3 regions of the Providencia sp. PROV_01 genome follow, and region 1 is predicted to be linked to each of the others. Evidence: predicted binding sites of a transcription regulator. Region 1 holds the regulator's gene; each other region holds the start of a gene.
The links. The regulator PhoB, encoded in region 1, activates phosphate uptake and scavenging genes when phosphate is short. The targets are predictions, from matches to a motif close to CTGTCATAAAACTGNCNNAT.
Positions count from the first base shown of each region.

Region 2: a site for PhoB is predicted at 3,852-3,871, ahead of phoA (alkaline phosphatase). Genes of this name have one in related genera too.
Region 3: a site for PhoB is predicted at 5,886-5,905, ahead of serA (phosphoglycerate dehydrogenase). Genes of this name have one in related genera too.

Region 1 is NZ_JBRFKD010000002.1:1,082,554-1,090,287, forward strand. It holds gene sbcD (exonuclease subunit SbcD) at 1-652, opposite strand, end outside; gene phoB (phosphate regulon transcriptional regulator PhoB) at 903-1,592, shown strand; gene phoR (phosphate regulon sensor histidine kinase PhoR) at 1,616-2,926, shown strand; gene brnQ (branched-chain amino acid transport system II carrier protein) at 3,417-4,742, shown strand; gene ggt (gamma-glutamyltransferase) at 4,800-6,566, opposite strand; gene ACU696_RS05525 (peroxiredoxin C) at 6,805-7,407, opposite strand; gene ACU696_RS05530 (acyl carrier protein phosphodiesterase) at 7,625-7,734, opposite strand, start outside.
Region 2 is NZ_JBRFKD010000002.1:961,902-969,635, reverse strand. It holds gene rsmC (16S rRNA (guanine(1207)-N(2))-methyltransferase RsmC) at 1-709, shown strand, start outside; tRNA gene ACU696_RS05045 (tRNA-Leu) at 905-990, shown strand; tRNA gene ACU696_RS05040 (tRNA-Leu) at 1,038-1,123, shown strand; gene ACU696_RS05035 (DUF1435 family protein) at 1,227-1,481, opposite strand; gene ACU696_RS05030 (GNAT family N-acetyltransferase) at 1,600-2,130, opposite strand; gene phoA (alkaline phosphatase) at 2,337-3,776, opposite strand; gene ACU696_RS05020 (alpha/beta hydrolase-fold protein) at 3,958-5,526, opposite strand; gene ACU696_RS05015 (DUF3156 family protein) at 5,585-6,199, opposite strand; gene ACU696_RS05010 (APC family permease) at 6,174-7,664, opposite strand.
Region 3 is NZ_JBRFKD010000002.1:1,761,145-1,768,878, forward strand. It holds gene ACU696_RS08525 (VOC family protein) at 43-420, opposite strand; gene ACU696_RS08530 (UPF0231 family protein) at 609-974, shown strand; gene mscS (small-conductance mechanosensitive channel MscS) at 1,115-1,987, shown strand; gene argO (arginine exporter ArgO) at 2,183-2,818, shown strand; gene ACU696_RS08545 (oxidative stress defense protein) at 2,971-3,705, shown strand; gene ACU696_RS08550 (LysR family transcriptional regulator ArgP) at 3,702-4,616, opposite strand; gene rpiA (ribose-5-phosphate isomerase RpiA) at 4,820-5,482, shown strand; gene serA (phosphoglycerate dehydrogenase) at 5,926-7,176, shown strand; gene ACU696_RS08565 (5-formyltetrahydrofolate cyclo-ligase) at 7,215-7,734, opposite strand, start outside.

The sequences.
Region 1 (7,734 bases):
CAGGCGGAAAAGCCCCTGAAGGAAACGCATCTAACGTACCAATATAAATATCTCGTACAGAGTCAGTTAAGGCTGCGCCGACAACAGTTAAATGGCCTGTTGCAATAATTGGAATATCCAGCCCCAAAGCGGTTCGCTGTTCTAGCGCGAGTTGGTAGCTGGCTTGGTAATGATCATGAATAGCTGTTTGCAGCGAGCGTTGTTTCTCTTCAATATTTTGTCCTGCAATACTTAGTTGAATATCTCGAGGGCGTAAAAAAGGAATGGCACAGACTAAACCAATAGGTTGAGCCTGTTTATTGACTAAGGTAACAACATGGGGCTCACTTCCCGACGTAATGACTTGTGTATTTAAGTAACGAAGTAGAGCACTTGATTCATTGAGTACAGAAACTGAGTCGTGATTACCGCTTAAAATGACTAATTGGCAGCCTGTTTTTTGTAAATCAACAATAAATTTGTTGTACAGTTCACGTGCATAGCTAGGCGGAGAGCCTGTATCGAAGATATCACCAGCAACGATGACTGCATCAACGTGATGTAATTCCACTTGTTCAACGAGCCAATTCAAGAAATGTTGGTGCTCAGGCGCACGGCTTTTGGTAAAAAAATACTGACCAAGGTGCCAGTCTGAAGTATGAATAATGCGCATGAGCTATCAATTCCTATCAACAATAATGTGCACGAGCGTTCGATAACTAAGTATACCTGATCCAGATAACTCGTTGAGGGATGTTTGCGGCTTTATTACCATGTTGCGGAAATATTTCACTTAAATGACATTTAACCGCTAAAATAAAGATTAATATGAGTTTTGCTCATTGATATTCATAATTCTGTCATAAAAGTGACGCATAATACTTTCACATTTTAAATGTCTTCTTAATTTTACAGGAACAATCATGGCAAGACGCATTCTAGTTGTTGAAGATGAAGCGCCCATCCGAGAAATGGTTTGTTTTGTATTAGAACAGAATGGTTTTCAGCCTATTGAAGCTGATGATTATGACAGTGCGATTGCACAACTCGTTGACCCTCTACCCGATCTCGTACTACTGGATTGGATGATCCCAGGGGGCTCCGGTATCCAAGTAATTAAGCATATGAAGCGTGATAGCGCAACACGTGACGTTCCTGTCATGATGTTAACCGCACGAGGAGAAGAAGAAGACCGCGTAAAAGGTTTGGAAGTTGGCGCGGATGACTATCTGATTAAGCCGTTTTCACCAAAGGAATTAATCGCTCGGGTAAAGGCAATTTTACGTCGTATTTCACCAATGGCGACGGAAGATATTATTGAAATGAATGGGTTAACGTTAGACCCTACTTCTCATCGTGTGACCAGCAATGAAATCCCTATCGATATGGGGCCAACTGAATATAAATTACTGCATTTCTTCATGACTCACCCTGAACGCGTATATAGTAGAGAACAGCTACTAAATTATGTATGGGGAGCCAATGTGTATGTGGAAGATAGAACCGTTGATGTCCATATTCGGCGGTTAAGAAAGGCACTAGAGACGGAAGGTCATGATAAAATGGTACAAACTGTACGCGGTACAGGTTATCGTTTTTCTATCCGTTACTAAAAACCACAAAGGGAGAGGCATGCGTGCTTGAACGTTTATCGATTAAGCAGCTGATTTGGGGGCTGTTTTTATTTATCTTACCCGCCCTTATCTTATCGGTTTTTATTGGCCACCTAGCGTGGCTATTAGTGATATCGCTACTTGCTGCACTGACATGGCATGGGTATAACCTACTTAAACTTTCTTACTGGTTGTGGCTCGATAAAAGCATGTTACCACCCGAGGGGAAAGGAGGGTGGGAACCGATATTTTATGGCATCTACCAGATGCAACAACGTAATCGTAAACGCCGTCGTGAGCTAGGCCAGTTAATTAAACGGTTTCGTAGTGGTGCAGAATCACTACCTGATGCCGTGGTTATGATGACAACAGAAGGGAATATCTTCTGGTGTAATCGTCATGCGCAGGCTTTACTCGGTTTCCGTTGGCCTGAAGATAATGGCCAACATATTTTTAATTTATTACGTTACCCAGATTTTAGCCGATACTTCACCATTAAGCGTTATGACCAAGCGCTGACTATCGAGCTCAATAGTGGTGAAATTGTTGAATTTCGTATCTTGCCGTATACCGAAGGGCAGTTATTGATGGTAGCTCGAGATGTGACAGAAAAACGCCGTTTGGAAAAGGCCCGTAGGGACTTCTTTGCGAATGTAAGCCATGAATTACGAACTCCTCTTACTGTCATTCAAGGCTACCTTGAAGTCATGGATGACCAAGAAAATGTCACTGCGGCCAATAAAAAAGCACTGCATGTCATGCAAGAGCAAACTCATCGTATGGATAACTTGGTTAAACAGCTTTTGCAGTTATCACGTATAGAAATTGCTCCTCAAATTAACCTTGATGAGCAAGTGAATATCCCTGTCATTCTCAAAATGATTGAGCAAGAAGCGTTAAGTTTAAGCCAAGGGCGCCACCAGTTTGAATTTCATGTTGATGAAAAATTGCGTGTCCATGGTAATGAAGAACAATTACGAAGTGCAGTGGCGAATTTAGTCTATAACGCAATCAGCCATACGCCAGAAGGCACCAAAATTTGGGTTGAATGGCAAAGAAATGGTCAGGGTGCTCGTTTTAGTGTGAGAGATAACGGGCAAGGGATACCTACAGAGCATATTCCTCGTTTGACAGAACGGTTTTATCGGGTAGATAAAGCACGCTCCCGCCAAGGCGGTGGAGGTACCGGCCTTGGGTTGGCTATTGTTAAACATGCATTACAGCACCATAGCAGCCAATTGGTGGTAACAAGTCAATTAGGTAAAGGGAGTGAGTTTTCATTTACTTTACCGCCAGTATTTATTGTTGATGACAAAAAACTTAAAAATGGGTAAATAATTCCACTTTGTTAATATAATCAAAATATTAATAAAGTGGATTATTTCTATTTATCAATCCATACCTGTATTAAATTCAAAACATATATATTTAATGCTGATTATTGCTATCACATTAATTATATATTCTGTTAAATAATCAATTTTAATCACCAGAAAAAGACGAGTTGTTCATTTTTCGAGCAAAGCATATAACGAGTATTGGGATTTTACTGAAAGTAATCACTAGTTCTGAAAATTAGTTTAGTTATTTATTCTTGTTTTTCGGTTTGCTATTGCCTTTTTGCCCTATAAAAGTTCTACTTGTTGTCAGTTATTGGCGAATTTTTCTGTTTTTTGACTTTTCATTTCGTATGATACAAACAAACATGCTTTTTTATATTGTTAACAGTATGTTTATCAGAATTCTATCTCGCTATATATATTTCAAAGGGTTGCTAAGTGTAAACCCATAATTTTCTATTTTGTCACTTAAAAATAACATAATATGGCTCATCGTTTATCATCAAGAGATATCATCGCATTAGGCTTTATGACTTTTGCGTTATTCGTAGGGGCAGGAAACATTATCTTTCCCCCCATGGTTGGCTTGCAGGCAGGGGAACAAGTTTGGACTGCGGCACTAGGGTTTTTGGTTACAGGCGTGGGTTTACCTGTTTTAACCGTTATTGCGCTAGCTAAAGTGGGTGGGGGCATTGAAGCGCTCAGTACACCCGTTGGCAAAACGGCAGGGTTACTATTGGCGGTTGTTGCTTATTTGTCTGTAGGGCCTCTATTTGCAACGCCAAGAACGGCGACTGTATCCTATAAAGTCGGTATCGCACCTTTATTCGGTGGTGAGTCCGATATGCTGTTACTTATCTACAGCGTAGTTTACTTCGTTTTAGTTATCGGTATTTCACTATATCCCGGAAAACTGCTCGATAGCGTTGGGCACATTTTAGCACCTGTAAAAATGTTAGCCTTGGCTATTTTGGGTATTGCGGCTGTCATGTGGCCTGCGGGGGATCCGATCCCTTCTACAATAGAATACCGTGAGATGGCTTTCTCGAATGGCTTTATCAATGGTTATCTAACTATGGATACCCTTGGTGCTATGGTATTTGGTATCGTTATTGTTAATGCGGCGCGTTCAAGGGGTATCGAAAACTCTTCACTATTAACCCGTTACACTATGTGGGCAGGGTTAATTGCAGGGGTATTATTAACTCTGGTCTATTTGTCCTTGTTTAAGCTTGGTGAGAATAGCGGTTCGTTAATTCCAAACCCTGCTGATGGCGCTGATATTTTACATACCTATGTTCAATATACTTTTGGTAATTACGGTAGCTTCTTCCTTGCGGTATTAATCTTTGTTGCCTGTATGGTAACTGCCGTGGGTTTAACTTGTGCCTGTGCCGAGTTCTTTAGCCGCTATGTACCGATTTCTTACCGTAAACTGGTATTGATCTTGGGTGTGTTCTCCATGGTGATCTCAAACTTAGGTTTGAGTAAGTTAATCGCCTTCTCATTACCCGTGCTAGTTTCAATTTATCCACCTTGTATTGTCTTAATTTTATTAAGCTTTACTTTGAAGTGGTGGAAAAACCCAACGATAGTGATTGCGCCGACAATGTTAGTTAGCTTTGTCGTCGGTTTAATCGGTGCCGTAAAAGCGTCAGACCATCTTAAAGGTTATATTCCTGAATGGATGACAGCAATGCCACTGTATAAACAAGACTTAGTCTGGGTATTACCAACTGTTGTTGTGATGGTCGTGGCTATTTTATGCGATAAGTTTGTGTCACCTGCTGCACAGCATAAGCAAGTGTAATTAATTGAAATTACAAAAAAGGAGCTAAATAGCTCCTTTTTCTATTTTATTAGGCCATTAATCAACACCGACAGCACTCCCTGCTGGGCGACGTACATCGTTAGAGCCATAAATGAAACCTTCGCGAACTTTCCCTGAAACAGCGGAATCATTACCCGAAGATTTGGCACTAACACCAGCTCCTTCAGGGATCGCGACCATAATCAGCTCGGCGGCACCCCACGGTGTTTGTTCAACCATCTGGTAACCCATTTTATCGAGTAGTGCTAAGGTGTCTTTAGAAACGCCTCTTTGCTCATAATAAACCTCATCAGGGAGCCACTGGTGGTGAATACGCGGTGCATTAACGGCTTCTTGTGGTGGCATACCATGGTCGATAATATTTAAAGCGGTTTGCAGCGTAATCGAAATAATTCGTGAGCCTCCGGGTGAACCGAGAACTAGAAATACTTTGCCATCTTTCGTCACGATAGTTGGGCTCATGGATGACAGTGGGCGCTTACCTGGTGCAATAGAATTGCGTTCACCTTGTACTAAACCATACAGGTTTTTTTCACCTACTTTGGTGGTGAAGTCATCCATTTCATCGTTTAAGAAAAAGCCAGTTCCGGGCGGGATCACCACAGAGCCAAAGCGACCATTAATCGTGTAAGTAGTTGAAACCGCATTTCCTTTTTCATCGACGACAGAGTAATGCGTGGTCTCCGGTTTTTCGTGAGGCCCTATTCCTGGTTGAACTTGCGTGGATGGCGTTGCTTGGTTGGGTTTGATTTCTTTGCGTAACTCTTCTGCATAGGCTTTGCTGAGTAGCTTTTCCGTTGGGTTATCGACAAACTCAGGATCACCGAGGAAGGTATTTCTGTCCATATAAGCATGGCGCATCGCTTCCGTTAGAGTATGAATATAGTCCGCGGAGTTAAAGCCCATTTCTTTGAGGTCATACCCTTCTAAGATATTAAGCGTTTGGCAGATAGTCACTCCACCTGAACTTGGTGGTGGTGCAGAAATAAATTGATAGCCTCTATAGGTACAGCTAACAGGCGCTGTATCTGTGATAGTAAAATCTGCAAAATCTTTTGCGGTTAAGATGCCGCCATTTTTCTTAGAGGCTTCTTCCACAATTTTGGGGATTTCTCCTTTGTAAAAAGCAGAAGGGCCATTTTGGGCAATTTTTTCTAAGGTGTTAGCTAAATCGGTCTGAACTAACAAGTCACCGGGTTGGAAAGAACGACCATCCGGTTTTAAGAAGATACGTGCGACTTCTGGGTCTTGTTTAAAACGTTCTGTCGTGGTGTCGAGGACATCAGTATCCGCTCTAGTCAGCACAAAGCCTTCTCTTGCTAATTTAATAGCCGGCGCCATTACTTGCTGGCGGCTCATCGTACCGTATTTTTCTAAGGCATAGTCTAGGCCTTTAACGGTACCTGGTACACCTGACGCGAGGTATCCATATAGGCTCGCATCTTTGATTAACTTACCGTCTTTGTCTAAATACATATCTGCACTAGCGGCACCGGGCGCGGTTTCTCTGAAATTAATAAATAAATCTTTGCCATCGGCTAGATGAATAGTCATAAAGCCACCACCGCCGATATTGCCACAGCAAGGGTTAACTACGGCTTGTGCATATCCTACCGCAACAGCGGCATCAATAGCATTGCCGCCTGATTTTAGAATATCAGCCCCAATTTGTGATGCTAAATGTTGGGAGGAAACAACCATACCTTTTTTTGCTTCAACGGCAGGTTCAGAAGCGGCATACAGCTGATTAGAAACAAGTAAGGAAAGAAATAGAACCGCAGGGCGTAATGATGTTTTTATCATTCGTATCTCCCAGTTAGGGTTAATTGAGTTGTTCTATCGCACAAATATTCAATATGAATAGTTTGTTAATTATTTGTGTTTTTAATGTATAGCACACAATAATACAAAACATTGAGTATTTGAGTTAAGAATTGTTAACTGAGTGGAATAATTGCGAGTAGGAAGAGAAAAGATAGACTTGGTTCACAAAAGTAAAAAGCGGGCTTGATGCCCGCTTTTCTAAAACTCGCGTAACGAATTACAGTTTTGCAGAGTTTTTAGTCAGGTAGTCAGCAACGCCTTTTGGAGATGCATTCATACCTTCTTGGCCTTTTTCCCACTGAGCTGGGCAAACATCACCGTGCTCTTCGTGGAATTGCAGCGCGTCAACCATACGCAGCATTTCGTCGATATTACGGCCTAATGGTAGGTCATTAACCACTTGGTGGCGAACAATACCGTCTTTGTCAACGAGGAAAGAGCCACGCAGGGCAACGCCTGCATCTGGGTGCACGATGCCGTATGCTGCCATGATTTCACGTTTGATATCAGCAACCATTGGGTATTTAACTTCACCAATACCGCCTTTATCTACGGATGTTTGACGCCATGCGTTATGAACAAACTCAGAGTCAAAAGAAACACCGATGATTTCTACACCACGTTTTTGGAATTCTTCATAGCGGCGGTCAAATGCGATCAGCTCTGAAGGGCAAACGAAAGTAAAATCCATTGGCCAGAAGAAGATGACAGCAGGTTTACCAGCAATGTGTTTTTTTAAGTTGAAGTTTTCAACGATTTCACCGTTACCTAAAACAGCTGCTGCAGTAAAGTCAGGGGCTTGACGTGTTACCAGAACCATAATTTACTCCTATGAGTTTGAATTAAAGTTTTTTGTCCTGTCTATTTAATCACTGATAAATAGTGTGGATTTAGACTTCTGAAAGAATAGAAAAAGATCTTTTGACAATAAAGTCATTTAAACCGATTATTGTGATAGGTTTTAACTATCAATAATACTGATTTATCAAATTAATATCAATAAGATAGTTTTATTCCACTAAAGTGCAAGCTTTAATTTATTCCTTTGTGTTAATTGTGACAGTCTGTACAAAAAAATGTTGCAGCGCATTAGCCATCATTTGCGGATAAAATTGAAAGAAAATAGTTTCTAACGCATCATACTGCA
Region 2 (7,734 bases), 120 kb from region 1:
TGCTGCAGGTAGCCAAATTTTTATCGTCGGCGAGAATCGCAGTGGTGTTAAAAGCGCCGAATCTATTATGGAAGGGATCGCTAACTTACAAAAAATCGACTCTGCACGCCGTTGTGGCTTGTACTATGGTGAATTAGAACAACCCACAACCTTTGATATTGCTCGCTGGTGGCGTCATTATCAAATTGATAATGTTAGAATTAATGCATTACCTGGGGTATTTAGCCATAATGAGCTGGATATCGGTAGTGATCTACTATTGTCCACGCTAACTGACCCAATGAGCGGTGATCTGCTTGATCTCGCCTGTGGCAATGGCGTGATCGCTGCGGTGATCGGCTCACAAAACCCAGAGATCAAACTCACCTTAAGTGATGTCAGTGCATCTGCGCTTGATTCCGCAGCATCCACTCTTGAGGCCAATAAACTGGTCGGTAAAGTCATCGCAAGTGATGCTTACTCTGATATTAACGATAAATTTGATTGGATTATTTCAAATCCACCATTCCATGATGGCCTAAATACCAGTTATCGTGCGGTTGAAAATATGATTTACCAAGCCCCTAAATACCTGAAAAAAGGTGGACGTTTGCGCATCGTAGCTAATGCTTTCTTACCATACCCTGATTTGCTCGATAAAGCTTTTGGTAGTCACGAAGTACTTGCCAAAACAGGAAAATTTAAAGTTTACCAAGCAGTTAAGCGTTAATTTAATCGCTAATAATTTAACTAAAGCACAATTTATCATACTACTCATTGGCTGGTGATCCTTTACCGGCCATTTTTTCATCAATCGAAAAATACTTCATAAAAAAATTATTGACGTTCGTCGAAATTAGCCTAAAATCCGCACCACATTATTGCTGGTTAGAAGCATTGATGAATCAAAGTTTAGTTAGGTATTGCGAGGGTGGCGGAATTGGTAGACGCGCTAGCTTCAGGTGTTAGTGTCCTATGGACGTGGGGGTTCAAGTCCCCCCTTTCGCACCACTAACTTTGTATAAACCACAATAATTTAGTATTGACGAGACAGTATTGCGAGGGTGGCGGAATTGGTAGACGCGCTAGCTTCAGGTGTTAGTGTCCTTCGGACGTGGGGGTTCAAGTCCCCCCTTTCGCACCACTGGTCAGTCATTGTTTATAACACCCTGCCCATTTTGACCTTCCTTGTACGACTAGCGCTGCCCTAATTCTCTATTTTGTTCTGTTACTTACTGATTATAGAACTAACTTTGTAGAACAAAGGCCATCATAAAACATGCGAGTGAAATAACTGCGGGGACAATCAATAAACGACGAGAACCGCGATTAAATAGCATCCCAGCGGTTGCTACCATCATGGTAATCATAATGATTTTTAGATTATCTAAGCCCATATTATTGAGTATATAAGCAATGCTCAGCAATATCACAGCAAAAACACCCCAAAGGCCAGCACCTATTCGCCTTAAACCTGTGGTTTTTGATATGCTAGTTGGCATAGTGACCTCAACACCCTTAAATGATAATGATTATCAATCATATCTAGTTTCTAGTAAATTTCAATGCTTTTTTATTTCACCACGCTATAAATTAACACTTATTTTACAAAATACAAACTTACGAAAATAGATAAATAAAATGAATATCTTCGGGCTCCAATGCAAATAATTCAGGGTCAGGCTGGGCAATTAAGGAACAACCGAGATGTTGATAAAAGTGCACCGTATTTTCTGAAGGTGTCGCAGAAATATATAAGCCTTTTGCACCTTTTTGTATCGCCATTTCAGCGCATTGTTGGAATAACATCCCTGCTAAACCTTTACCACGATGTGAGTGGCTCACATGCAGGAAAGACAATTGCAGTAAATTTTTTTGTTCGCCGCGCCACACATTATCTAAACTTGCGGCAGCAATTAGCTTGCCCTGCTCAAAAATACCAAGAAATACCGCTCCTTGGTCATAACTTTCCAACAAATGAGGGGTATAAGCTTCAGGTTCGCCTTCTGGCCAACCTTTCATATCAAACCGCTGCTTGGATAGCACCAACTCACCATTTCGATATAGATAAAGGTTTTCAATTAATTCAGTGCGGTCGATAGACCAAACAGATGGGATTTCCTCTCGTTGCAGTTCGCGAACTTCTCTCATAATGTCATTCTCATTATTCGTGCCTATGAATAAGCACATTTATTGTTATTTAATAAATCAATTTATCAAGATAATGAATAAAAAAAGAAGTGCAAATGTTTAGTACGTTCATTGAGGCATGGTTGAAAAATAAGAAAAAAAAGGGCTAGAAATAAAAAAACTCCCCGCAACATCCTATTGCGGAGAATTTTTACTACAGGGTTGGTTTATTGCTTCAATCCCATTGCATCGCGCATGGTAAAGAACAAATCAGTTTGGTCAGTCAGACCCATTACGTTTGCCGCATGTGGACCATAAGCCGCTACACGTAACTGAGCACCCGTGTGCTCTTGAGAGTCATCTTCTTCAGAGTTACCGTAATTTACCACCATCACAGAACCGTCTTTAGTAATCAACGCCTGCGTTAAACCCGTTGACTTAGTGCCTTCAGGAATAATTTGGCTTGAATGTGAATGGTCAGCGGTCACGATAACTAATGTATCACCATGTTTTTTAGCGAAATCTAAGCCGACTTGTACAGCTTGGTCGAGAGCGACAGTTTCACCAATTTGACCACATGGGTTTGCTTTATGGTCTTGCTTATCGATAGAAGCACTTTCAACCTGCAAGAAGAAACCATTTGGGTTGACTTCTAACAGCTCAATCGCTTTTTTCGTCATTTGAGCCAATGTTGGTGCATTCGGGTCTAACTTAGCATTCGGTTTACATTCTAACGGCGCATTGTTGATATTACCGTAATGAACTGCTTTCGGGCCTTCCCATGCAACAGTCATGTTGCCATCATGGAATAAGCCCAGAACAGGTTTATCTTGATTTGCAACAGTAATGCTGTCTAATGACTTAGCGTCACGCACAATATTATACCCACGCTCAATCGCCTGTTGCTCCAACGTTTTACCTTTGTAGTCACCCGCCTTTGCTTCTTGCTTGAAGCTCTTAGCTCCACCACCAAGGGTGACATCTGGGCGAGTTACCAACAGTTGCTCTGAAATTGAACCTCGACCGCCATTTTCTAGCGCGTTAGCCGCACATTTTTCTGCTGTTTCCTCAGGGCCATAACATTTACGCGCACTCACATGCGAAAACTGTGCAGCTGGCGTAGCGTCTTGAATCTCAGAGGTTGTGACGTTACCCGTCGCTTTACCATTACGTTTAGCTATCTCAATTAATGTCTCATGATCGTTGCCAAATACATCAATCCCTAATGCGCCATTGTAGGTTTTTACACCAGAAGACCACGCCGTGGCAGACGCTGCAGAGTCAGTCACATAGTCTGGTTTTTGGGTTTTCTTATCTAACGCATAATGGGTATATTGGCCTGTAATTGGCAAGGCATCGATTCCTTTAAAGAACCCTGAAGCACCTTCTGCATAGTTACGGGCAACGGTTATCTCTGAGTCACCCATACCATCACCAATAAACAGAATCACATTTTTGGCTTGGCCATTGTGAAGTGCCGCTTTCATGATATCAGTTTGCTCTGTCGCTAAACGACGCGCACCACCAAATTTTGTGATATCACCTTGTGCCGCACGGTTTTCTGACACCGCATCATTTTTATCAGCCGCGTAGGCAGGGACTGCACTTCCTAAAATTAAAGTACTTACCGTGACAGCTAAAAGGGATTTCATAAAATTACCAGTCATAACTGTTTCCTTGCCAATCAATAATAAAAAGAGAAAATGTGTATTTCAAATAATGACAGGCATGCTAAAGGAGCTAGATGACAGTTGAATGACGCTTTTATGGCGAAATGAAGACGTTTGTCATAAATGTGAAAAAGCAGCTAAATATAAGCTGCTTGTTGTGAATCAACGTTATGGCTATTTACCATTGTGACACAAGTTGATTTGTTCCCTCATAAAGCGTTTCACACCAAGAAACATAGTCGTGCCCGCTAGGTAACTCAATAGCATCAACTTGATAACCTTTGTGTTTTAGAACATCCAGTAATCGGTAGTGGTTCTGAATAATTCCCCCCCAACTACCGCGTTGTTCGAATAAGCCGGCCTCAAGGAAAAAACGGATAGGTTGCGTTGGTATAATTTCGATTTCACGAATTAACCACTCAGGGTCTTTATCTTTTGGAGCCCACCAATAAGATCCTGACATACTGATAACATTACCGAAGATTTCAGGATGTTGTAATGCATTCCATGTCGCGCCAATCCCACCATAACTGGAACCCGCAATAATCGTATGGCTTGCAGGCGCTTGAATTCCCATTTGTGCTAATTGAGGCATAAGCTCATCCGCCAGCAACTTAGGAAAGACATCATTAGGGGGAAGCTCATCCCCACGACGCTCTGAATTTATGCTATCAACAAATATAATATTCATCGCTGGAAAACTCCCCTGATTCATCCACTTATCAAAGAATTTCTCCATTTGATAGTTTTGCAGGTAAATTTGCCCATCCAATAGCAACAATAACGCCGGTGTTTCCATTGGTACATTAGGCTGATAAACCGTTATTTTTCTTTCGTTTTTTAATATTTGACTCACCAACGTAAAAGTCTCTAAACGGCCTTTAATCTGCCGATTTTCTACATCAGGAAAGTGACACTGGCGTATGTTCGGTGCCAATGATAACAACGAAAAACGATTATATTTATCGACATTTAGGGAAGGAATAACGTGAGAATTATATGGGTCAGACTGCGCGGTGACTAGAATTGCTTTACGTTGAGCAAAACCGCCTTCCGGTACAGAAGGGATATCTGGTGCAATTTTATATTGCGATAACGTATCATTAGGGATGATAAAAGAACGATACCAAATATCCGTTCCCGCCAAATGGGCCATTCTTTCGTGATTACCTGACGGCGCACCTAAAATATAGGCGTTTGCTTTCGCGCCACGCCAAAGGAATGTCACCCGTTTTTGTCTATTTGAAAAATCTTCAACCAGTGGCGTTCCTTGCGCGGCAACGGCTTGCCAAAATGCGCTTGTATCACCATTTTGATAATATTCATCCAATAAACTTTGCAGCTTAGGAGTAACCGGTTCATTATCCTTTTTAATGGCTAAAGGCTGGTACTGGGTGACATCAAACTTTAATTGCCAAGGTTTACCCGGCTCACCATTCAACGCTAAATAATAAACCCCATTTTTTGATACTAAATAATCCGCACTATGAGGTTCTTGTACTGAACCGTACTCATGCAATGCACGCACTGGCTGTTTATTGGAATCCAATAATAGAACCTTGGAAAGACCTTCACCGCGTTGTTTTATAAAATCTTGCTGCGATACTTCAAAAGATAAGCAGCTATGACCTTCGCTATCATGTACCCCTTCAGCAAAGGAAAGCTCAGATAAACGTATACAGTCAGCGTGTGTTGCCATCACCGCAGAAGAAAACAACATACAACCTAAAAGAGGCAAAGATTTCACATCAAATTCCAGTGAGTCAATTGATAATAATTATTACTATCAAAAAACTCTTTTAAACTCAATGGCTCACAGCACGTTTTTCCACCAGTTGGTTAATTAACTGCAGCGCACTCAATAAATAATAGCGTTGTTTTTTTATTAATCTCAAATAACGGCGAGTCGCGGGAATGCGGCTCACCATTTCTGATGCCGTGTAAGGCTCAATTTCACAACGCCAACGACCTCGGCTAAACTCTATCTCGCAATGATTAAATTCCAGCTCTTCTAATGTTTGCCTAATAATTGGGTACTCATTCAGCCATTCAATAACTTTCTGCCCATCCATCTGCTTCGAAACAAAATGGATATGCTTCTTCTTTATAGTCCCACGGGTTTTTACTTCAATTTTTGCATTGATACTATCTGTACATTGGCCAGATACCGCAAAACGGCTATACACAATAAAAGCGAGAAACAATTTTCTTGGCCGTTCAGTCACCTCAATCGTTAATTCGGGTTGAGGATGCACATGAAGCACTCCGGGAGCCCCCCACTCACATGGATAAGGCGCCATGTCCTTCTCAGCACGGTTAAGAGTCAATCCTGTTTGATATCCGGCAGGCAAACGTTGCTGGGTAAACTTACCGATTTTCTTCCACAAAGACGGTTTAGGCGAGGTTACGTAATGGCTCAAGTTGGCCTCCTTCCATTTCTTCATCAGAGAAGGAATTAGATAAAACGTATTCAACATCCACAGGTTTAAATGGGTTCACTTTCTGTACAAAAACGGTCCAAATTAATGCATATCCGGCTGTTAAACCTAACATAATGGCAAAAGGAATATAGATATCCGATTTATTCATGCCTGGTGGAGTGATATACACAATCGCTAAAATAATCCCGACACTCGAAATAATTTGCGGTATAGGGAAAAAAGGCGAACGATAGGCTCGATGTAAGTCAGGTCGACGAATACGCAATAACACTACTGAAATCGTTACCAGCAAGTAAGCCGTACCCCAAGAACACACCGCCGCCAGTACCAATGGAATGATACGATCAAGGTCGCCTTGAATAGCAAAAGCGTGCAAACATGGGATCATCACAGCTACTAAAATACCGAATACTGGAGTTTTAAAACGAGGGTGCAAATAAGCAAAGATGCGTGGTAATGCCCCATCAAGAGCCATTCCATAAAGAATGCGAGGAACCGCTGCCATTAACGTATTGATGGTCGCTCCACCAGCCAGTAATAACGCGATACCTATCCAGTATTTACCAAACTCACCCATAACAATTTCGGCGAATGCAGGGATTGCCATCGGTGTTTCAAGTAAACGCGTACCTGTCAGCGGGTCAACGACCACATTTTCCACTTGGTTCGCTAGCGCTGCACCGAATAACACCATACAGAGTGCGACACAAAATAAACCTGTTGTCATCGCACGGGGAATCACTTTCGCGGAATTTTTAATTTCAGGAGCCATTGGGGTTACTAGCTCACAACCAACAAACATGAACATTGCCATACCAACAAAGCTCAGTATTAGTGTTGGGTCCGTATTGAGTGGCTGACCAAACCAGCCGTCCATATCCACATGAAATGGCAACAACAAACCACTCACACTAAAAATTACTAACGTGGACCACATGGCAAATGTCAGTACAACCTCGACCTTACCAAAGGCTTCAATACCAAATGCATTTAAGATACCAAACGTGACAACCAACCCAACACCAACCATCCAAGATGAGTTACTGGTCTCTAAGACCGTGTTGAGATGCTCAAAATTAACGAGAGCCATAATCCCTGACAGAATAGTTTCGGCAGTTCCTGCAAACACATGCACAATCAAGTAAGCCGAAAGCGCACCTGTTATCGCCCAAAAGCGTCCCATCCCACAAGAGATATAGTCATATACTGAGCCTGACGTTGGGAGAATGGCCGCAGCCTCCGAAAATGTAGTTAACTGAGCTTGCATCATGATGAAACTGAGTAGCACCGCTAAGGCAAACGTATCGCCACCGATGCCGAATCCACTCGTGACGGTTAAAATAACAGGACTGGCCATAATCAAACCAGCAGAACTCGCCAAGGTGGTCGGAAAGCCAACTTTCCCTTTTTCTAAATGTGTCGACAATTTTGAGGATAAATTCATCTTGCTTCCCTCTCACTCTCTACCTAGCTATTAATGTGAATTTTTTGTAAAAATAAAGTGGTTTCATATC
Region 3 (7,734 bases), 680 kb from region 1:
TCCTGATTTAGGAGCCTTTTTTGCTTCAACTTAATAAGTTAGTTAAATATATTCAGAAATTTCGATTAAATTTAAATCGATATCACGTATGTAAATTGATCTGATCGCCCCAGTTGCCCCAGTACGATTTACTGGTCCTTCGATAATTTTTACACCTTGTTGTTCAATCTGTTTTTGTACGTCACACAGCGGTATATCACTAATAAAGCATAAATCGAGTGAGCCTGGCACAGGCAAGTGCGCTTTGGGTTCGAATTCTTTTCCATATTGGTGAATATTGATTTTTTGTTGCCCGAAACTTAGCGCGTGGCGCTGTTCACCAAAGGTAACAACTTCCATTTTTAATACGCGTTGGTAGAAGTCAATGCAGGCATCAAGGTTGGTTGTGGTTAGCACTATATGGTCTAAGCGATTGATCATTATGGCTCCTATGCTTGAACTATGACTATTTTAGTTATTTGCCTATTTAATAGTAAATGAATCATATGATTTATGTGCTGAAACCGATGCTTTACTCCGTTTTATTTTTTCTGGTGGTAATACCTCTCAACAAAGCGGTTTGACTCGCGTTATACTAGGTTCAATAACGCAAGAGTGAGGGACTGCATATGGACTACCAATTTTTCCAAGATATCACCGGAGCTATCTCCGCTAAATTCTCGATGGATCATGAGGCTATTGGATATTGGCTTAATGAAGAGGTTAAAAATAACCTTAGTCTGTTAGATGCTATTGAAGAAAATTATGAAAAAATTAAAGGTAGTGAAAAACAATGGGAGCTTATTGGTCACGAATATACATTATTGCTTGATGATGAAGAAGTGATGATCCGTGCCAACCAACTATCATTTGAAACAGAAGGGTTGGAAGAAGGAATGAGTTATTATGATAATGAAAGTGTTGCATTTTGCGGTATTGATGACTTCTTATTAATGTTAAAAGATTATCGTATTTTTGTTGTAGAAAATAGATAAAATAATTTTATTTAGTGATTTGTTTTGTGTTTCAATAAATCACCGCTATTATTTGCAGTGTGCGGCCAGCCATTAAACGCTTTGTTAAAGATTAATTGGCTGGGATTAATATTGATAATTGGATCCTAAAGGGCATATATATGAATACTGATGATGTTACAGGCGCGTTGAATGATGCAACGAATTGGTTTGTGGCAAACCAAGATCTGTTAGTTCAGTATGTTGTGAATATCGTGTCTGCTATCGTTATCTTGATTGTCGGGATGATGATTGCAAAATGGGTCGGACGTGGTTTACATCGCGTGATGACCATGAAGGGCATTGATTCAACAGTCAGTGACTTTTTATCGGCGATTGCACGCTATACCATTGTTGCGTTCACCTTAATTGCTGTATTAGGGAAAATTGGCGTACAAACTGCCTCTGTGATTGCGGTAATGGGTGCGGCCGGTTTAGCGGTTGGCTTAGCGTTACAGAACTCACTGGGTAACTTTGCAGCAGGTGTTTTGCTGGTGGTATTTAGACCACTAAAAGCGGGAGAATATGTCTCGATTGGTGCAGTTGAAGGCACAGTGCAAAATGTACAAATATTTTCAACGACGCTAAGAACGGCAGATGACCGTATTATTGTTATTCCTAATGGAAAGATAATTGCCGATAACATTATTAATACCAGTCGTGAGCCTAATCGCCGCCAAGATATTATTGTTGGTGTTGCTTACGATTCTGATATTGATGTGGTGAAAAAAGTTTTAGGGGATATCGTCGCTGCGGATAGCCGTATTCAGCATGCTAAAGGCGTGACTATCCGTTTACATGATATGGCGCCATCCTCATTAAATTATTTAGTACGTTTTTGGACCACCAATGGTGATGCATGGCCGGTGTATTGGGATTTGCTTGAGGAGTTTAAGCGAGCATTGGATAAACATAATATTGGCATTCCATTCCCACAAATGGATGTTCATGTTCATAAACAAAATACGTCTATCAAACAAGATCCTGCAGAGTAATATTTAGCAGTATCATTAAAAATAAGAGCCTGTCTTTGATGGGCTCTTTTCATTTCTCACACCTCTATTCTTCTTACTGAATTGTTTTTAGTTATAAGTGATGCTTATGACCTATTAGACTTAATCATTTCCACTAATGATTTTTTCTCATTAATATTCATGCATATTAATTGAATAAAAAACCGGAATTAATGCATGTTTTCAATCTATTTACAGGGTGCACTGTTAGGTGCCGCAATGATATTACCTTTAGGTCCACAGAATGCTTTTGTCTTGCAGCAAGGCAGCCGAAAGCAGTTTCATTTAATGAGCGCATTATTATGTGCATTAAGTGATACCGCTTTAATTGTCGCGGGTGTTTTTGGTGGGAGTGCTTTATTAAGCCAGTCTGAAATATTAATGCAGTTGATTACATGGGCTGGTGTAGCATTTCTTATGTGGTATGGCTATGGTGCGTTTCGTACTGCCTTTAGCCCTGATGAGGTAATACTTCAAACGGAAAACCGAGCTATCACGAGATGGAAAGTGATTGTCACATTGTTTGCTGTCACTTGGTTGAACCCTCATGTTTATTTAGACACCTTCGTTGTCTTGGGCAGTGTGGGAGGCCAATTAGAAAGCCAGCTGAGACCTTGGTTTACGGCGGGTGCTTTAACAGCTTCCTTTGTGTGGTTTTTTGCGTTAGCAATACTTGCTGCTTGGTTTTCACCCGTGTTAAATAAACCGCGTTCACAGCGCATTATTAATGTTTTTGTCGGTAGCGTGATGTGGTTTATTGCATTTCAACTCGCTATACAGGGGCTTAAAGGGCTCGGTTTTCTTTCTCAATAACAATATATCTTCAACAGACAAGCAATAACGTTCAATTTCTCATTATTCTGACTGTACTTTTTGTTCCATGTGTTACTGTTAAATTGAGCTCAGGGATAGTTTATTACTAATTATCCCTTTTTTAGCGATAAATAATTGTCTTGGGAGGTTCTGTGAAATTAAAATCTTTAGTTTTAGCTGCGATGGTAGCAGGTGCTACGGTTCCGACCATATCATTGGCTGACCCGTTACCGAATGGTCCACACATTACTACTTCGGGTAACGCAATCGTGAAGGCGGCTCCAGACATGGCGACGCTGAATATTTTGGTGGAAGTTACTGCAAAAGATGCGGCAGCGGCAAAAGCTGGGGTCGATAAGCGAGTTGCAGAGTATTTTGAGTTTCTTAAGAAAAATGGTATTGAAAAACAAGATATTAACGCAGCAAATGTCCGAACTCAGCCTAAATATGATTATAGCAGTGTGAAACAAAAATCAACTATCGAAGGCTACACGGCAACACGTTCTGTTGAAGTGAAAGTGAAGAAATTAGACCAACTTAATGTCTTGTTAGACGGCGCTTTAGCTGCGGGTCTCAATGAAATAAATTCAGTACAGTTTGGTGTGGCTAACCCGCAGCAGTATCGTGATGAAGCACGGTCTCAAGCGATTAAAAATGCGACGGAACAAGCCAATATCTTAGCGAAAGGCTTTAATGTTCAGTTAGGCCCAGTGTATAGCATTAACTATAATGCGCCAGCGGCGGTGCCATATCCAATCGCTGCAAGAAATTACGGCGGGGCAATGAAAGCCTCTGTTGCTCAAGACCTCAAGATTGATGAAACCTATGAACAACAGAGTATTGATTTTAATGACCAAGTCGATGTGGTATTTGAATTAAAACGCTAGCTTTTTGCTGTTGGTTCATCTTCTTGTTTTAACATCTGGCGCCCAGTTTTTAATAGGGCGTCAGTCACATTTTTCATTGTGCGGCTTTCAGGTGCGAAGCGGTGCCAGTAAAGCATGCGTCGTTGGCATAACCCTGGAGTTAAATCAACCAATTCACCATTCGCCAATTCACTGGCTATCTGCAAATGTGGGATCATACAGCAGGTCGAACCTTGTTTCGCTAACTGCACAAAGGCCTCCGAGGAGTTCACGATATGGCATGGGACACTACCCGGCGACAAGCCAAAGTTTTGTTGAACAAAGGCTTGGTGCATATCATCTAAATGGTCGAAAGCAACCGCAGGTGCTTTTAATAACGAAGAGCGAGTAACGCCATCGGGAAAATATTTTGCCGCAAAGCCGGGTGATGCGACAAAAATATAGTCCAGTGCGCCAAGTTTATCGACTAAGCAACCAGGTAAGGCTTGAGGTTGAATACTGATAGCGCCTACCACTTCACCGCGTCTTAAACGTTCTTGGGTTCGTGTTTCATCTTCAACCTGAATATTTAACCGAATAGGGCTATTGCCTAATACAGGGTTTAGGGCTGGAAGAAACCAAGTTGCCAAGCTGTCGGCGTTGACGGCAAGTGAAAGTAACAACGGGGTGGAGCCACTATTTTCATCACCTAACCATTGCTCTTCTAATAATTCGACTTGATGAAGCAGTGCTAGTAATTTTTGCCCTTGTTCAGTTGGGTGTGGCGGAACGGTACGCACAAGTAATGGCTGCCCAAACAGATTTTCTAACTGCTTTATGCGTTGTGAAACAGCAGATTGCGTGATGCAGAGCTTTTGAGCTGCGCGCTCAAAGCCGCGTTCACGGATAACGGCATCCAGTGCTTGTAATGCGCGATAGTCAGGGCGCTTCATCAAAAAGATCTCCTTGTTGTTATTCTACCAAGCACTATGCCATATTTTTACACGCAACACTTAAAAATATTATTGTTGTGGCGTAAATCCCAATAACCATGACACAAATACAACGAACAAGGCTGCAACTTATTGGGTGTCCGGTATATACTAGTTATTAATAACCTTAATCACGACTCAATTAAATCTTAAAAGGCATGAGCATGACTCAGGACGAATTAAAAAAAGCGGTAGGTTGGGCAGCACTTGATTACGTAAAACCGGGCACTATCGTTGGTGTTGGAACGGGTTCAACGGCTTCACACTTCATTGATGCATTAGCAACAATGAAAGGTCAAATAGAAGGCGCAGTATCAAGTTCAGAAGCATCAACTCAAAAATTAAAATCATTGGGTATTACGGTATTTGATTGTAATGAAGTAGATTCATTAGATGTTTATGTTGATGGTGCTGATGAGGTTGACCACCACATGAATATGATCAAAGGAGGTGGTGCCGCATTAACACGTGAAAAAATTGTTTCTGCAATTGCAAAAACCTTTGTCTGTATCGTTGACCAATCTAAGCTAGTTGATGTGTTGGGTAAATTCCCACTGCCTGTTGAAGTGATCCCAATGGCACGTAGCTATGTGGCACGTGAATTGGTTAAACTGGGTGGTACACCAGAGTACCGTCAAAATGTAATTACAGATAACGGCAATGTCATTTTAGATGTCCATAATTTAAATATCGTTGACCCTGTGGCACTCGAAAATACCATTAACGGAATTGCGGGTGTCGTGACTGTTGGGTTGTTCGCGAATCGTGGCGCAGACGTCGTTTTGATGGGAACTGCAAACGAAGGCGTTAAAACCATCAAGTTATAATCTCTATCGTATTCAATTATTCTAATAAGCCAGTGGCATTATACTCACTGGCTTTTTTGTTTTACTAATATTTTGCAATTAGTTTATGAGCTGATAAACGCTAAATTAATTAACCAGTTTTATAAATATCATCAATTTGAAATTTATTTTATTTTTTTTATATCGAGCTATTTTGGTGATATATCTCACACAAATAGGCATTGTGCAGGAAAAATCCTTATTTTGTGTTACCGCCCCTGATTTTCTACCATTTAACTTCTTTTTCTTCGCGCTTTTTAGTACCCATTAAGCAAACGGTTGTATTGCTACTGCGCTATTTTTTGCTATGTTGGTATACGCTCATAGCTCAAGGTAGATAGATGTCATCTCTCTTGAGCTATGTTAGGCAAACACATATGTTCATCTGTTATAAATCTTAAGTACGTTCACGATAGGGTAGGGAAATGGTTAAGGTATCTTTGCAAAAAGACAAAATTAAATTTTTACTGCTAGAAGGTGTGCACCAAAGTGCGGTTGATAACTTAAAAGCCGCGGGCTACACCAATATTGAATATCACAAAAGTGCGTTATCCGACGAAGAATTAAAAGAAGCGATTAAAGATGCACGTTTTGTAGGTATCCGTTCCCGTACTCATCTTACTGAAGAAATTTTCGCTGCAGCAGAAAAACTCGTTGCAGTAGGTTGCTTTTGTATCGGCACCAATCAAGTTGATTTAGATGCCGCTGCAAAGCGCGGTATTCCTGTTTTTAACGCACCATTTTCGAATACACGTTCTGTTGCAGAAATGGTATTAGGCCAGTTATTACTTTTACTGCGTCGCATTCCTGAAGCCAATATGCAAGCACACCGCGGTATTTGGGAAAAACAAGCTAAAGGCTGTTTTGAAGCGCGTGGTAAGCGCCTTGGTATTGTTGGATATGGTCACATTGGTACTCAGTTAGGGATCTTAGCTGAAGGTATCGGTATGAATGTTTTCTTTTATGATATTGAAAACAAACTACCTTTAGGTAACGCAACACAAGTTCGTTCTTTAACTGAACTGCTGAATATGAGCGATGTTGTGAGCTTACATGTACCTGAAACACCAAGTACGAAAAATATGTTTGCTAAAGAACAATTTGACCGTATGAAACCCGGCTCTATTTTCATTAACGCATCACGCGGAACGGTGGTTGATATTCCTTCACTGGCTGAAGCGTTAGAAAGCAAGCATTTATCCGGTGCAGCGGTGGATGTCTTCCCAAGCGAGCCTGCTGCAAATAATGACCCTAATGACCCATTTATCTCTGAATTGATTAAGTTCGACAATGTGATTTTAACGCCGCACATTGGGGGGTCTACAGAAGAAGCTCAAGAAAATATTGGACTAGAAGTGGCAAGTAAGTTGGCGAAATACTCAGATAATGGTTCAACCTTATCTGCGGTTAATTTCCCTGAAGTTTCTCTGCCAGTGCATACTGAAGATACAAACCGTTTCTTGCATATTCATGAAAACCGTCCAGGTATTCTGAATAGTATTAACCAAGTATTCACGGAAAATAATATTAACGTTGTCGGCCAGTATTTACGTACATCAGGTAATGTAGGTTATGTGGTTATTGACGTATTAATGCAAACGCCAAACCAAACAGATGAAGCGCTTCAGAAATTAAAAGACTTGCCAGGCACCATTCGTGCGCGTTTATTATTCTAAACTACGCTAAAAATTGAGTGAAATAATGGCGCGGGTATTTATGACCAGCGCCATATTTTTTGCGGCGTAATAATTTCGGGTAAGGGAATATCCCAGTGTGCGATAGGGAGCTTTTCGACTTGCTGGCAATTATGGGCAAGGCCAATTGGATAAAAACCGGTTTGTTGCCAATTTGCTAGAGTTCTATCATAGAACCCACCTCCCATACCTAACCGTTGCCCTTGAGTATCAAATGCCACTAATGGGATAAGCATGATATCCAGTTTTTCGAGTGGTAGCACATCTCTGACATCAAGTGGTGGCTCATCAATATGAAATCGGTTTTTAACAAGTTGGCTATCTGGACGATAGTGAAGAAACAGCAAATGGTGACGACTAAAAGGATGTAAAACAGGAAGGTACACTTGCTTACCTTGAGCCCAAAGTGCATGAATAAGCGGCTTTGTGTTAATTTCCCCATCAAAAGAAAGAAACAGAGCAATATTATTGGCTTGTACAATTTTCGGGTGGTGTAATGCGTTATGCATGACTTGCTCAGCGGCACTTTGTTGTTGTTCA